DNA from 2 places in the Paenibacillus mesotrionivorans genome. Region 2 is predicted to be linked to the other one. Evidence: a T-box and tRNA genes for the amino acid it is inferred to sense, from the RefSeq annotation. Region 2 holds a T-box; the other holds one or more tRNA genes.
The links. The T-box of region 2 lies ahead of ileS (isoleucine--tRNA ligase). A T-box ahead of a tRNA ligase gene usually reads a tRNA of that ligase, here a tRNA-Ile.
Positions count from the first base shown of each region.

Region 1: it has a tRNA-Ile gene. The T-box ahead of ileS (isoleucine--tRNA ligase) is inferred to sense a tRNA for this amino acid. The anticodon was not compared.

Region 1 is NZ_JBJURJ010000023.1:3,629-11,709, forward strand. Features, by position in the region: gene ACI1P1_RS26470 (hypothetical protein) at 1-537, opposite strand, end outside; gene ACI1P1_RS26475 (LysR family transcriptional regulator) at 655-1,626, opposite strand; gene ACI1P1_RS26480 (NAD(P)-dependent oxidoreductase) at 1,663-2,601, shown strand; tRNA gene ACI1P1_RS26485 (tRNA-Ile) at 2,691-2,764, opposite strand; tRNA gene ACI1P1_RS26490 (tRNA-Met) at 2,778-2,851, opposite strand; gene ACI1P1_RS26495 (hypothetical protein) at 2,982-3,152, opposite strand; gene ACI1P1_RS26500 (phosphatidylglycerophosphatase A family protein) at 3,733-4,287, opposite strand; gene ACI1P1_RS26505 (tetratricopeptide repeat protein) at 4,372-5,043, opposite strand; gene ACI1P1_RS26510 (ABC transporter substrate-binding protein) at 5,158-6,663, opposite strand; gene ACI1P1_RS26515 (ABC transporter ATP-binding protein) at 6,851-7,723, opposite strand; gene ACI1P1_RS26520 (ABC transporter permease) at 7,727-8,081, opposite strand, start outside.
Region 2 is NZ_JBJURJ010000016.1:77,115-85,195, reverse strand. Features, by position in the region: gene ACI1P1_RS22335 (MerR family transcriptional regulator) at 1-848, opposite strand, end outside; gene ACI1P1_RS22330 (GNAT family N-acetyltransferase) at 998-1,834, opposite strand; gene ileS (isoleucine--tRNA ligase) at 1,920-5,000, opposite strand; T-box leader at 5,165-5,412, opposite strand; gene ACI1P1_RS22320 (SMI1/KNR4 family protein) at 5,603-6,286, shown strand; gene ACI1P1_RS22315 (DMP19 family protein) at 6,374-6,943, shown strand; gene ACI1P1_RS22310 (CatB-related O-acetyltransferase) at 7,060-7,686, opposite strand.

The DNA.
Region 1 (8,081 bases), on a different contig from region 2:
CAGATGCAGCCCTTCCCCTTCACTCCAGCGAATATCCAACTGCAGCAGATCATGGACGAAGTGCCAGGTAAGAGGCATGTAGGTGACATCCCTGAACATCAGAAAGGGATACGGCTCATTCAAATTGTCAATGGAGGCTGCGCCAATACGGATAGGTCCCTGCGCCAACTGAGCGGTATAAACGCGCCCGGAATTGGTTGCCTCCATCAGATCCTGGACAAGCAGTGTTTCCACCACAGGGGGCGGATAATCCCGATTAGAAGACACCTGCAGCCCCTCTTCCTCGCTCCAACCATACCGAAGCCCAAGAGCCTGCAGATTATTCCAGGTCAGAGGAAGATACGTCACATCCTTGTAATAAAGAAAGGGGTATTCGCTGTGTGTCTGGTCCATCGTTTGTCCGTTGATTTTGACAGGGAAATAGGGTAGATTGACCCGGACAGAGGACGCCGCCTCCACTGGAGAAAGTGGCATCAGAGGCAGCGCGAGTACAAAAGCCAGCAAAACGGCCAATATGCTTTTTTTGCAACCAATCATAATAGGTCACCCGCTTTTGTTAATTGAGTGTAAACCATATATACAGACGCAGGTGATAGTCAAAAAGTTCCTCCATGCATTGTGTGGATCTTCCCCGTATGCCGGCCTGCCGGATCATTAGCTTCCGAATATATCTTGCAGGTAGGTATCCAGAATACGAAGGGGCTCGTGTAAAGCCTGGTTTGGAAACTTATGCGTTACCTTATAGCATATTCTCGGAGGCACCGGTACCGATAGCTTCTGAAGCACAAAATCTCCCATCCGCATCATATGTTCACCAATCGAAGCGGGCACGATGGTCCATTGTTTGGCGTCATTCAAAAAAGTAGTGATAAGTCCCGCTGTATCCAGATGAACACGGGACGGGCAAAGAGGATCCCACCATTGGTCATGCCGGAATTGAAACTCTCTGTTCCAATTGATGAAAACTTCGTGCTGTGCCGCCAATTCTTCCATTTCCACCGTATCTCCAGCCTTCCGCCCTGGCACAGCCAAGCGCAGCAGCACCATTTCCTCCGTAAAAAACGGTTTAACCGTAACACTGGGCGACACGATTTCCCGCACCACAAACGCCACATCCATTTCACGCCGCTCAATACTATCGAATGCTTCCTGAGTATGCTGCGTACGAATTTGCAATCGAATTAGCGGGGTATGCTGATTAAGCATTTTATAGACAGGAGGCAGCACAAAGTGACTTATGCTTTCGGCTGCGCTTATGGCCAAGCTTAACTGCGAACCGCTAGCCTGTAAGATTTGTGTTTCCCTGGAGAGAGCCTCCCATCGTTCCGCAATGCTAAAAAAGTTCTCCCCTTTAGGGGTCAGACTGATTCTGGATGCCCCTTTTCTCCGTTCAACCAAAAGGCCGCCCATTTCCTGCTCCAACGTCTTTAACCGGTAGCTAACCGTCGCTTGTGACAGATGCAGCCAGTCTGCCGCCTTGCTTATACTCTGGGTCCGTACGATAGCCAGGAACGCTTCAATCCCGGGAAAATACATAGAACAGCTCCTCGATATATAGAAATACTTAATATACTTCTGCAAATAATTGAGTTTTACAACATTATTCTTTATGTCTAAAATTATCATGAATCAAGACATACCGCAACGAAAGGTGGTTCAGCAATGAAGATTCTCATCGTGGGTCATTTTAATGAGAGCTCCAAATCAAATATTGTCCGCTATTTTCCGCAAAACTGGAACGTTGTCATTGTTCCTCCCGGAAAAGAAATGCTGCACCATGTTGAAGATTGCCAGGTCATTATTCCTGAACATATTAAAGTGGATCACAGCCTGCTTTCTATCGCTAAAAATTTGAAATTGGTGCAGACGGGTGCAGGATTTGATAATGTGGATATTCCTGCCTGTACACAACGCGGCATTTGGGTGGCCAATGCGGCAGGAGTGAATGCACAGGCAGTGGCCGAGCACGTTATGGCACTGATCTTGTCTTATTATAAAAACATCCCGTTTTTTGATGCCTTCATGAAAAACAGGATGGATGAAAACCAATTGGACTATACCGGGAGTGAGTTAGAGGGCAAAACCATTGGGATCATAGGTTTAGGCGCCATCGGCAATAAAGTAGCTACATTTTGCCGGGTGTTTGATATGAATGTACTGGCTTATAAGCGAAATCCCGTTGTAGGAGCGGATGATTTCGTGAGAATGACGGATTTCGATACGCTTGTCAGCACATCGGACATTATCAGTGTACATGTCCCCTTGACTCAGCAAACCAAGCAACTGATTAACAAATCAGTATTCCAGAAAATGAAGAAAACCGCTCTTTTTATCAATACAGCCCGCGGCGGGGTTGTCAACGAACAAGACTTGATTGAGGCCTTAACAAACGGGGATATTGCTGGCGCCTGTCTGGACGTATTTGAATCTGAACCACTTCCTATAGACAGTGAGCTTCGGAATCTGCATAATGTGATCCTGACTCCCCATACAGCCGGAATGCCGGATGGCCGGAAATTCCACAAAAAAAGATATGATTTCTTTATCAACAATATAAAACGTGTAGAACGTGGTGAAGAGCCTGAGAGCAAGCTCAATTAGGTGATTCCCCATCTCCATTAGGCTTCACAAAAAAACTACCCGAAACAACAAATAACCCCTTGCGCAAGTGGCAAGGGGTTGTTCATCTATGGGCCCTGCAGGACTCGAACCTGCGACCAATCGGTTATGAGCCGACCGCTCTAACCAACTGAGCTAAGGGCCCGAACAAAAAAATATTGCGGGGGCAGGATTTGAACCTGCGGCCTTCGGGTTATGAGCCCGACGAGCTACCGGGCTGCTCCACCCCGCGTCGTTAAGGAAATTGCGTATCTGTTGCCGCTTATGGCGACAAATGTAAATATACCAGAATTGCGGTTGTCCAGTCAAGGCTTTTTTTCGCAAAAAAGCCCCGCGTCCGCCGCGGGTCTGTACGAAGCCGCTTATTCCATCAAGCGGTACCGGACACCGAAGCGTCCTTTGGTGGAGCGGTAAATCTCCACGAATTGCGGGCACTCATACCCGTAAATCCACCAATCCTCCTCCATCCGTTTGGCCAGGCAGCCGGCTTGGAATTTGCTTTCGTACAACTTGGCCCAATACACCCAATTCAATGGCTCCGCCTCCTGTCAGTAATGGTTGGTATTCTTAGCATATCCATTTTGTCGGGAAATCCATTCCCGTATCTCTACTGTTGAAGCCGCTGAGAGTGAGGCAGAGGGTGCAGCTCTGTGTGGGACGGTGTGTGGCGGTGGGTACAGCTCTGTGTGGGACGGTGGGTGTAGCTCTGTTTGGAACGGTGTGTACAAGAGTGTAACGGAACTGAGCAGCTCTTAGAGCGACTTTTGCGGCTTCTTTCACGGCTAACGGAACTGAGAGGCTCTTAGAGCACGCTCCGGCTACATTTCTCTCCATTTTTTCCGTCTAAGGAGCTCTCAGTTCCGTTAAAACTCCAAACACCCGATTTTCTGCCTCTAAGAGTCGCTAAGTTCCGTTGCAGCCCTTCGGCCCACACAGACCCACTCCCATCCGCCTCACTCAGACAAACTCCCATCCGCCTCACTCAGACCTACTCCCCATATCCTCATCTGCCCCACCCCACTCGGCCCTCTCTCATATAAAAATGCCCTCCGCTGCAAACGGAAGGCATCGGGGGCGGGGGGCAGGGTCGGTTTCCGGACTACCAAGCAGGAATTACGGCGCTTCCTCATGCTCCTCCGCCAGGGTAACCAAGCTGCCTGCGTCCGCTTCCTCCACATCCCGTAAGCGGTGGGCCAAACGGCTGGCCGCCGAGGAGGCGATGCTGGCCACCAGATCATCCAGGAAGGTATGTACCTGGCCGCCGGTTTTGGAATCCAGCTTCTTGATGATGCCGGTTTTGCACTTATCCAGGAAACCGAAGGTGGTTACCGCAATGCTGCCGTATGCGAATACGGCTCCGAGAGCCAGCGTTTCGTCGCAGCCGAACAAACCCTCATCCTTCTCCACAATAGATTGCAGAGGTTCGGATAGGGCTTTCCGTTCAGCCAGCTTATCAAGCTCCACACCAACCAGGATGGCATGCAGCAGCTCGCGTTTTTCCAAAACCCGCTTGACGCTGTCCAGGCAGGTCTCTTGGCTGAGGTGGGGGTGATAGGGAGCTTGCAGCTCGTATACAATTTCCGCGATACTATCCAGAGTGACGCCGCGCTCCGCCAGAAGCTGCACCGCCGCCTCTTTCACTGTCCTGCTGTGAACTCTTCCCTCCATACCCATCTCCCCTTTCTCTTCTATCTTATGAAGGGGGAGGGGCAGAAGTGTCCTTGGGCGGGAACAAAGTTATTATCGATAAGATTATTCGTATTGAATGGCGTCGAAATAAGCCTCCAGCGCCTTCTCATAATCGTTGTTCTTTTCGGCCGCAAGGCCTGCATCCACCATCTCCCGGTCGAGCCCCGGCGCCAGCTCCATGGCCTTCTTCATATGGGTAAGAGCCTGGGGCACATCGGTCTTATGCAGCTCGAACCAAGCCAGGTACTGGTAGACCTTGGCCAACCGTGTATTGTCGGCGTTAAGGCTGTTCAGCTTATGGAGAATCTCCTCAGCCCGCTCCACAGCCTCCAGAATAAAGCCTTGGCCAAACCGGCATTGAGCGATCAGGAGAGAAATCTCCTCGCGCAGGAATTCCAGCTCCGGCACCTGGGCGTATTCCTTGCGGGCTTCCCAAAGCAGGTTCTCCGCTTCATCATACTTCATCTCGTCCATCAGGAGATACGCCATCTCCATCCGGGAGCGGATACGTGCCGCATCCTGCTCGCTGTCCCCGGTGGGGTCTGACGCAGCGATGCTCTTCAGCAGCAGCGTCCCTTCCTGCTGTTTGCCTGACTCCAGAAGCGCGGAGGCCACCGCTAGCCGCGCCCCCAAGTCTGTTCTTGCGCTGTCGCATATAAAAGCATGCTCCCGGTCAAACCAGGGGAGGATGGTGCTTAACAATTCCTGAACCGTCTGATCCGCTACCCGTTCCATCTATGAATTCAGCTCCTTTGTTCCGACTACGTCTCATCCATTATAAGCGAAGCCGCGGCACAAAATAAAGGCGAACCGGTCTAAGCCGGTCCGCCCTTCATTGTAATTAGCTTTTTACCAAGCGCGAGCTGCTCCCATAGTACTGCCGTCTCCCATATCGAGAGGTCCGTTGGGATTATCCCGCATCTGCTGCAGCATGGAATCCCCGCGGGTTTGCCAGGATTTCAACGCATCCCGGATAGATTTGGTGCCTTGCAGCGCCTGCATATATTCCATTTGGGCTACGTTGTAGACCGCATAGATATTCGGATATTTCCGGTACAGGCTGTACATGTCGTTCATGGTTTCGAGGGCCGGCTTCACATTGATGAAGGCATTGATGTTCAGATCCGAGCCTTCCTTAGCCTTGATGTAAGACTTGCGGGACAAGAGCTGGTAGTTATTCTTGGCCTTGGCACGGGCGTAATCCTCGCCGTTGATGAACTTCAGGAAGCTCCAGGCATCCTTCGGATTGCCTGCCTTGGCGTTGATGCCCATAATCCCGTTCAGGCTGACACTGCCTACCACACCCGGATGGTCCGGATGGCTGGGAAGGGTAACCGCATTGTATTCCACAGGGGTAAAGTTGTTCTTGGCTGCATTCTTATTGGCGTTGTCGATCCGCGAGAGGTCATAATAGTTCATGACAGACATGGCCAGACGGTTGGACAAGAAATCGTCATGGGCATACGGTTTCTCTGCACTGGGTTGTTTGGATTGCTGGAAGACCTCATCCTGATAATCGTTCTGGCTGGGGATAACTTTATCCTTCTCCAGTTGGATCAAGGTGTTCCAAACCTTTTCCCAGTTATCCGAATCCACAGTCAGCTTATCTACATCCTTGTCAAAAATGGACATCCCCATAGGAGACGCGTAGATGGACATCATGTTCATATAGTCCATATAGCCTTGGGAGTTGAAGCTGAAGCCATAAACCCGCTTAGCGGAGTCCTTGTTGGTCACCCGGCGGGCCAGGTCGAATACCTGATCCCAGGTCATATTGTCTTCGGGATAAGGAGCGCCTGCCTCGTCGAAAACCTTCTTGTTATATACCAGAGCGGCCGAGGAGAAGGTCGGGGACAGCGCATAAAGCTTGCCGTCCGGGCTGACGCTCTTCAAACCGTCCAGCACGATAGGTGCGATATCCGTGGTGTCAAATTTGTCCTTGGTGATCATGGGATCCAAGGGCTGCAGCAGGTTATCCGTCAGCAGATCCTGCATTTCATTCAGGTTAAACATGACGATATCCGGCGGATTGTCGGCCTGCATAACCTCCTTCAGCTTCACCACCGGATTGGGCTGCTGCTCCTTTTGCTGTTCAGGGGAAATAAATCCGCCGTAGCGCATAGAGCTGTTGTCCACCACTTCCACAAACTCCAGCTTGATATTCGGATGGGCATATTCGAAGATCTCCGTAAATTGCTGGCGGAAATATTCCCCTTCCTCCCCGTTATCACTAGTGGCGGCAACCCGAAGCACCCGCTCCGTGTCCTTGTCGTCGGCATCCCCTTTGGTACAGGCTGCAACAGTCGGCAGCACCATCGTCAGCGAAAGCGCCGCGGCAATCCAAGACTTCTTCATGTGTTTGTTCTCCCTTCCTTTTTTAAGGTCTCTCTTTTGAATATCTCTTTACCGGGGGCTCCCCCAAAAGTAATCGGAATTCACTTCGAAGCTTCGCTTCACTTTTGGGGGATTCTATCGGGGGCTCCCCCAAAAGGTATCGGAACCCGCTTCAAAGCCTTCGCTTCACTTTTGGGGGATTAATTTTTTATCCCAGCTTGCGCGGGGCCTTGATAATAATCTTCTCGCCGTCGAATTCCATGGAGGCTTTGCCGGCGATACCCAACTGCTCCAGATAAGCCTTGGGCACCTGAAGCCGCCCCGCCCGGTCCAACACCACATATTCCTCATGCTCATCCCGGATGGAGCCCTTGAAGCCGGAAACGGAGGCATCCAGACCCGGGTTCCGCTTCACGAACTCCGTGCTGGTCATGCCGTCCCGGATGGCGACCACCCGGTCCACGGAGCTGGCCAAGGACATATCATGGGTAACGATCACGATGGTGACCCCCGTATCCTTGTTGAGCCGCCGGAAGATGGACATAATCATATCCGAGGTTTCCGTGTCTACGGAGCCGGTGGGTTCATCCGCCAGCAGCAGCTTGGGCCGGTTGCACAGCGAGATGGCGATGGCTACCCGCTGCTGCTCGCCGCCGGAGAGCTGATGCAGCTTGTTGTTCATCCGGGCTCCCAGACCTACAGCCTCCAGGAGCTGCTTGGCATAGTCGCGGTCCACCTTGCCGCCCAGCATCATGGGCATTTCCACATTCTCCAAGGCGGACAGATACGGCAGCAGGTTGCGTCCGTTGTTCTGCCAGATAAAACCAACAGTGCGGCGTTTGTACTCCACCAGCTCCTCGTCGGTTATCTTCAGCAGATTCCACTCGCCTACACGCACCTGGCCTGCGGAGGGGCGGTCCAGACCGCCCAGGATGTTGAGAAGCGTTGACTTGCCGCTGCCGCTGTTGCCGATGATGGCCATCAGCTCGCCAGGCTGCACATTGATGTTCAGACCATGGAGCGCCACAACCTCCAGATCCTCCGTTTTGTAAATTTTGACCAAACCCTCGCATTGAATCATCGGTTAGCGCTCCTCCCCCAGCTTCACTGCTTGATGAACCCGCAGCCTGCGGATATGGAGCAGAAGCAGAACGGCTCCCGTCGCCATCATCACGACCGTAACCAGATACAGCTGCAGGGTATCCCGTCCTTCGAATACCACCCGGAAGGGGGGGACCTGCTTCTTCACATCATCCGACGTTTGCAGAAACGGCAGATACAGGGTGCTGGCCAGCTTGCCGATGCCGATGCCGAGTACAATGGACAGCCCTGCCGTAAACAGCTGCTCCAGCAGGAGCATGCCGGTGAGCTGGCGTTTTTTGAGGCCCATGGCCCGCAGAACACCGAACTGCACCACCCGGCTGGAGAGGTTGAAGAAC
Region 2 (8,081 bases):
AGGGGCTCGTGACGCAGTCTCCCATCGTGCATATAATCCACTTCATAATAGGCATTGCCGTCAAAATAGCGGATCATTCCCCGGAAGGCCGTATTCATATCATCATCCAGGTATACGCTTCCAACTGCAAAAAGCCCCCCGTGAAATATGTCGTCCATATAAGGGCCATCATTGACGAAGCTTTCGGGAATTGTCCGGATCACAATGGTTTGGTACGTATCGTCCTGATATTCAAAGAGCATATGCTGTCCGGGTTTGACGGCGGGAATGCCCTTTTGGATCAGCCAATCCCAGAAGCCTTCAACCTCGGAAATCCCCGATTCTTTGTGCAGGGAGGATAAAACCCGCATAGGCTTCAATTCAACAATCCGCACATCAACCGGCTTTTCGAGTCTTTCACTGACATCGGACAATTGCTCATAGGTTACGGGATTACTTTTTTCTACGTTTTTCAGCTGTTTATCCATTTCCTCATACAACAGCGGCAGGACAGATATTTGCTTAATCCCATTTCGTATCATGGTCTGTAAGAATTCGTTGACAATCCGTTTCAGTTCGGAAAGTGCAATCACTTCCTCTTCAATCGCTTTGATCCGGTTCACAAACGTCTCCACAATAACACCCATGTCCTGACTTTGGTATATGCTCAAAATGTCCTTAATGGGTATCTGCAGTTTGCGCAGGATTATAATCTGCTTGAGACGCTCCACTGCTTCCGGCGCGTAGAACCTGTATTTCTCGTTTTCCGGTCGCACACTTTCGATTAGACCGGCCTGCTCGTAATAACGCAGTGTGCGGGACGAAAGCCCCAGCTCTTGCGACAACTGGGTGATCTTGACCAGCTCCATATTTTTTCCACCTCCTCATTATTCAAAATACTACCACTTGACGCTGCGTCAAAGTCAATGGAATTCTCCGCATACAAAGACAGACAGCAATATCTGCTGCCTGCCTAATCCCATGATCTGTTTTGTTGAATGTCCCAATGGATCTACACTTAAATTGGCAGCCGGTAATACGGAAGTGTCAAAGTAGGTACAAAACCCAGCTTCTGGGCCAGACGGTATGAGGCATCGTTCTCCAGGCGGCAGGACCAGACGGGCTCCAGGCCGTTCTCCAGACAATAATCGATCAGCGCCGAGCATACCGCAAAGGCATAACCCTTGCCGCGGAAACCCTCCGAGGCTTCAATGCCGATCTCCAGCCTTGTCTCGTTGCGGAAGGCGGAGAAGGCCGTTGCCGCCGGCTCACCTCCGTTCAGTGCCGTGAAGCCAACTCCCTCGTTAACGAATTGCTCCTCATTCCTGAAATAAAAGCGGGGCACAACCGCCCCAGGCTGCCGGTGGAACAGCTCTCCTGTGGTCCGCACAATGTTGTGCTCCCGTTGCAGGTGGGTTTGTTTGGCCACTTCATACTTGGCGGGATCAAAACGGAAGTTAACCCGGGTATTCTTCCAGATGGCCCGATCCCCATCCTCCGGCAGTCCGGCTTCCGCCAACAACGCATGATGGGCCTGCATCACCGAACCCATCACAATGTCCCACCCCGCCTCCGGCTCCGTCTGAAGCCATTCCGGCTTAGACCGGCTTCCATCCGCATTGGTCAGGCGTTTGGCCAGCTCCTCCTCAAATTCGCTGCTGCCCGACTTTCCGAACAACAGTGCCATTCCGTATGGATGCGCCACATAAAAAGCCTCCGGCTCCGTTTCCCGGTCCGCGTATACCTCTCCGTCCACACATTCCCGAAGCACGCTCTGCGCGAACATTGTATTAATGGGCAGACGGCGGAGCGCCTCCTCCGCCTTCCCATAATCCTTGTTTGCCAACCTGATCACCGACAACAACCTCCCGCCACCGATTCTATCTAAGAATTCTATGAATAAACCTTCCCGCTATTTTACAGCTTCCCAAAATGGAAGTCTACTCCAATTTTAGCCGCAGCATATCCGCTCCTACGGCAAACTCCTCCATCCCATCCTCCCGGGCATACCGTATGCCGGACAACAGGACACTCTCCCGCAGCACCCCCTCGAAATGCTCCAAAGCCAAAGCCAGCGACCGGCCTGCATCCATCACCAAAAGCACTCTTTTGTCAATGGGAAGCTCCAGCTTCTTGCGGTAATCCTGGATAATCCGCACCACCTCCCGGACAAGGCCCTCTTCGATCAGCTCAGCGGTTAGCGCTGTATCCAGCGCCGCGGTAATGCCATAGCCGGATGCGGAGGCTAAGCCGTCCTTAGCCTTCTTTTCTACGAGAAGCTCCTCCATGGATAACCGGACCGTCCTCGCCTCCACCACCACCTCAACAAAACCATCCTTCAACGTTTGGCGAGCCGTATCTCCTGCCAACAACTTCAAGGCCTGCTGGATTGGTCCCACCAAGGGTCCATAGGTTCTGCCTGCCAGCTTGAGATTGAGCTTGAAGGACAGATCCACCATTTCGGCATCCTCCTCCAAAACCTGAATCTTCTTGACGTTGATCTCTTCTTGGATGATGGCGCCGAATCTATCCACGGACAAAGGCTGTTCCATTACGAGAAGCAGGCGGGACAAGGGCTGCCGGGTTTTGAGTCCCGTTTCATTGCGAATATTGCGGGCCAGCTCCACCACCTGACGGACGGTTTCCATTTGCTCTTCCAGCCCGGAATCCGACAGGGCAGCGTCACCGCGGGGATAATCCGCCAGATGAACGCTTCCCTCCCCACCCAGATTTCCGTACAGCTCCTCGGCCAAAAATGGCATATAGGGAGCCGTCATCCGGGCCAGAGTCAGCAGCACCTGCCGCAGGGTCTGATAGGCCTCCAGCTTATCCTCTGGAAGGCCGTCCGCCCAGAAACGCTCCCGGGAGCGGCGCAGATACCAGTTGCTCAGCTCATCCACGAAGGCTTCGATCAGCCGGGCGGGATTAAGGAAATCATTGGCCTCCAGTCCTTTTTCCACCTGAAGCAGCAGGGTATTCAGCCGGGAGAGGATCCACCGGTCCAAATCATGCTTCGGCTGCTTTACCAGATGAGCCTCCGGACGGTAGCCGTCGATGGAAGCGTACAGGGCATAGAAGGCATGGACATTCTGGATGGTATCCACCACCTTGGATTTAGCGTCTGCCACAATCTGGCGGGAGAAGCGTTTGCTGCTCCACGGTGCGCTGTCCGACAGGAACGCCCAGCGGAAGGCATCGGCCCCGTATTCCTCGATGATTTCCCACGGATCGATGACATTGCCCTTGCTTTTGGACATCTTCAATCCGTTCTCATCTAACACATGGCCGGTGGAAATTACCGCTTTGTACGGCGCCTGGCCGTTATACAGGGTGGAGATGGCCAGCAGGCTGAAGAACCAGCCCCGGGTTTGGTCAATCCCCTCACAGATCATGTCGGCGGGATATTGCTCCCGGAAGGTTTCTCCATCGCCGAACGGATAATGATACTGGGCAAAAGGCATGGACCCGCTGTCAAACCAGACATCAATCACCTCGGAGGTCCGTTCCATCAGCCCGCCGCAGGAGCAGCGCAGCTTAATTCCGTCCACATAAGGCTTGTGCAGCTCCAACTCCTCCGGCACAGGCCCCGCAGCCCATTCCCGGAGCTCCCGGCGGCTGCCCGGCGCGGATTCCTTGCCGCAGTCCGGGCACACCCACACATTCAGCGGCGTTCCCCAATACCGGTTGCGGCTGATATTCCAATCCACCAGCTCCTCCAGGAAACGCCCGAAGCGCCCCTCCTTCAAGTGGCCGGGATACCATTCGATGCGGCTGTTATTCTCGATCAATTGCTCCTTCACCGCCGTGGTCCGGATGAACCAGCTTTCAGTGGCGTAGTAGAGCAAGGGAGATTTGCAGCGCCAGCAGAAGGGGTAGCTGTGCTCGTAGCGCTCCTTGGCGTACAGCAGTCCCTTTTCGGCCAGATAACGCACCACATCCACATCGCAATCCTTTACAAAACGCCCCTGGAATTCCTCCACCTGAGCTGTATACCGACCGGCCGTATCCACCACATTATGAAAGTCCAGCCCATGCCTCTGGACGGTTCTGTAATCCTCTTCGCCGTGGGCCGGGGCGGTGTGCACAATTCCGGTGCCGCTGGTGTCGCTGACATAATCCGCATCCACCACAAGGAAGCCGTTTGCGCCTTTGATGCTGTCAAAAGGAGGCTCGTAGGCCATGCCTACCAGTTCCGCACCCTTCTTCACGGATAGAATCTCATAATCTGTCTTCAGCACCTTTTCCACCAGATTCAAGGCGACCACGTAGGTTTCTCCCTGCTGGCGGGCAAGAGCATAATCCATGTCCTTGTTCACCGCTAGAGCAATATTGCCGGGCAGCGTCCACGGGGTGGTGGTCCAGGCCAGGAATACCAGCCCGTTCTCCTTGCTGGGAAACTTCACGGTAGCGCTCAAATCCTTAACGTCCTCATACCCCTGGGCAACCTCGTGGGAGCTGAGTGTCGTCTGGCAGCAGGGGCAATATGGGCTCACCCGGTGACCCTTATACAGCAAACCCTTCTTGTGGATGGTGGACAGAAGATGCCAGACGCTTTCGATGTAATCGTTATCCAGGGTGACGTAGGGATGATCCAAATCCGTCCAATAGGCGATGGCCTCTGTCAGCTCCCGCCACTGGCGCTCGTATTCGAAGACACTGGCTTTGCAATCCTCCACAAATCGGGCGACGCCGTACGTCTCAATCTCCTGCTTGCCGGAGATGCCCAGCTGCTTCTGGACTCCAAGCTCCACCGGCAGCCCATGAGTGTCCCAGCCTGCCTTGCGGATGACCTGGTAACCGGACATGGTTTTGTACCGGCCGATAAAATCCTTGATTACACGTCCCAGCACATGCCCGATATGGGGCTTGCCGTTAGCGGTAGGCGGTCCTTCGTAGAACACGAACCGGGGGCTGCCCTGCCGGTTGGTGATGGACCTGCGGAAGGTATCCTCCTTCTGCCATTGCGCCAGCACCCGCAATTCCCGTTGCCGGGCCTTTTCCTTCACATCGACGGTTTTCATCTGTTTGCTCATCCTTTCAGCTTAGCTTTTCTTTTCTGCCGGAAAACAAAATATTCCCCCAAAAGTGACGTGATGCTTCGAGGTGAAATCCGATTACTTTTGGGGGAGCCCCGAATAATAATGCAATGGACAAGAGTATTTTTTGCATAAAAAAATCCCGTCCCCTAAGGGACGAGATTGCTCTCGCGCTACCACCCTCGTTCCGCTGGCATCAAAAGCCCGTGCGGCGCTGTTCCGGCGTACGTGTTCATACGCGGCCCTTGTAACGGCGGGGATTCCGGGTCGGCTTACTTTCGTTCAGCCTTCCTTCTCGGAGAGGATATTCGGCTGTTTCCTGAACGTTGGCTTTCAGCACGGGGCCAACTCTCTGGGGATCGGGCAACAGCTTATTTGTTCTCGTCAGCGAATTTGAAAGTTATATCAGTTTAAAAATATTGATTATTGCCAGTTATACCGCAAAGCCATCAGAATGTCAACCGTTGTTTCGCCAGGTTGTTTCCATTTGGACGTTATCAGATTTTTGGCTTAAAGGAAACGTATCTATCAAAGCTGCACAGATAATCGTATACTGGACATATGTTAATAATTGGAGGACATTGATAATGACGGAGCTTCTTGTAACGGAAATGATTGAACGATTGGCAAAACTGGGATTTACCCAAAGCGAGGAAAAGATTGATGAAAAAAGGCTTAAAAAGCTGGAAAAACACTATAAACTGTCTATTCCGGAGCTGTACAGGCACTTCCTTTTGCTGTATGAGAATGGTTCGCCTGAATACGATATTCAATATCGGGCGATAGAATCCGTACCGCGGGCGGACAAGGACAATATGCTTTCATTCGGTTCATTCTTGGTTGCTGTCGATGGATCTGATAGCCTGGAACAACATATGAAGGATTATTACGAAAGAATGCCGTCATCCCTTTTACCCATTGCTGCGGATCTTACAGGGAATCTGATTTGTATGGGATTAAGCGGAGCAGCGGAAGGAAGAATCTACTATTGGGATCATGAAAATGAGCTGGCTGCAAAAATCATGCTGCAAATGGATTTGAAGGGTATCACCTCGATAGATGATTATTGGGAAAACCTCTACGTTGTAGCGGATTCTTTTATGGATTTTATCAGGAGTCTGCGAATGGAAGAGGCAGCGGAAATAAAAAAGGTTAGTGCCGTCATTGTAAGAGAAAGCATGCGGGAGGGTTTTATTGAAAGCATGAAATTAGCCCGGGAGAAATTAGAAGCCGAGGAGAAAAAGAAAAAAGAGAAGCGCAAAAGCAAATAATGTTTCATGCCGAATTTTGAAAGCATACCACCCGGTCCTGGGTCAAAGCCGCTCACTATCTTAAATAACTCTTGGGAGGGCAATAGAATGACTTTTAAAGAACAAATACTTAGATTATTACCTAATAGCGGAGATCTTTCTAATACCTCAGCAGACGAGTTGATTAATTATGTGTATTTAAATCTGTATAATGATGAAAACAATGATTTTAGAGATGAAGCGGTCTTTCCCAAACTACCGAGACTTTTACTGGACATCATACTGCTTATAGAACTCGATACGGAGTTAAATATGAACGGAGTTTTAGGGTTTTTAGAGAATTCGAGTGGCCAATACATAAAAGAGACGATAGAAGTATTAGAACGGATTAATGCTTATAAAGATGCTGATGCATTAAAAACTATCAAAAAAATACTTAAAAACAATAGCCTTAATACAAGGCTACTGAATGATGATTTGCAATGCCTGAATCAATATGAGATTAGTAATTTTATGCAAACACATAGAATAACCGATATTGAAATCATTGACCAAATTGAAAAAGCATCTGAGAATTTTTATTTGTATCAACAAGAAGAGAATGTATTTGACAAGCTAATTAATTATATTGAAACCAATAAACAAGAATTGATTCAAGAATTAAATACATATTTGTAAGCTGAGGGATAGACGTACCCCCGGTACGCCTTCACAAAAGTGCCTTGCCTGGAACGAACATTCGCCAAAATCTGCTCCCCTCGGAGTTTGAAGACACACCCTAGGGGGCAGAATTTTTACGTAAGGCTGCGTAGTCTATTGGCTAACTCTTCGATCTTGTTGGACGTAAGCAATGGAATCAGCGGCTTTACCGTTTCGATGTCTCTCTCCCACCACTTGGTTTCCTGGAGAAGCCGGATCTCTTCGTCACTGAAGCGCTGCCGGATCACCTTGGCCGGATTGCCGCCCACTACGGCAAACGGCGGAACATCCTTGGTGACCACAGCACGCGAGGCGATGACCGCCCCGTCCCCAATGGTGATTCCGGGCATAATCATGGCCTCGGTGCCGATCCACACATCATTGCCAATGACCGTATCACCTTTGGCCAAATAGCCGTTTTCCGCCCCCTCATACAGATCCGGCGTGTAGTAGAACGGATAGGTGGTGACCCAATCCATCCGGTGCCCCTGATTGCCGCACATGATAAATACAGCGCCGGACCCGATGGAGCAATATCTGCCGATGACAAGCCGGTCCACATCATCCCGGTCAGGCGACAGATAACGGACGCAATAATCCTCAAAATGCTGCTGGTGGTAAAACCCGGAGTAATAGGAGTAATCCCCTGCAATGATATTTTTGTTGGTGATATGATCCTTCAGCACATAGCTTTTGGTCCAGTGCTCGAACACATTGGCCATTTTATGAACCCCCGTTTTGGATGGTTAGTAGTATTCCGTTTTCAGCTTACCCTCTTTTGGCCTCCGGAGCTATCCTTTCCCCGCGGTAAAAATCGTTTTAGCTGTTTTTTCCGGGGTAGGTCGATCGATACCGGGAAGTGTAACGGAACCCAGCGACCTTTAGACGGGTAAAATGGGCGGTTTTTAATTTTAACGGAACTCAGTGACTCTTAAAGGCTGCAGAACGCTCCAATTGACGAAATTGTGCCTGTAACAGCGCCTCAGTTCCGTTAGAGCGCCAACAAAGGGAAATTAGGCGTTTAAGAGCCGCATAGTTCCGTTACAGCGGGCACCTCCATAAACTGCTGGGCACCTCCATAAACCGACCAGACTCCTCTGCAAACGCACATGCTCTA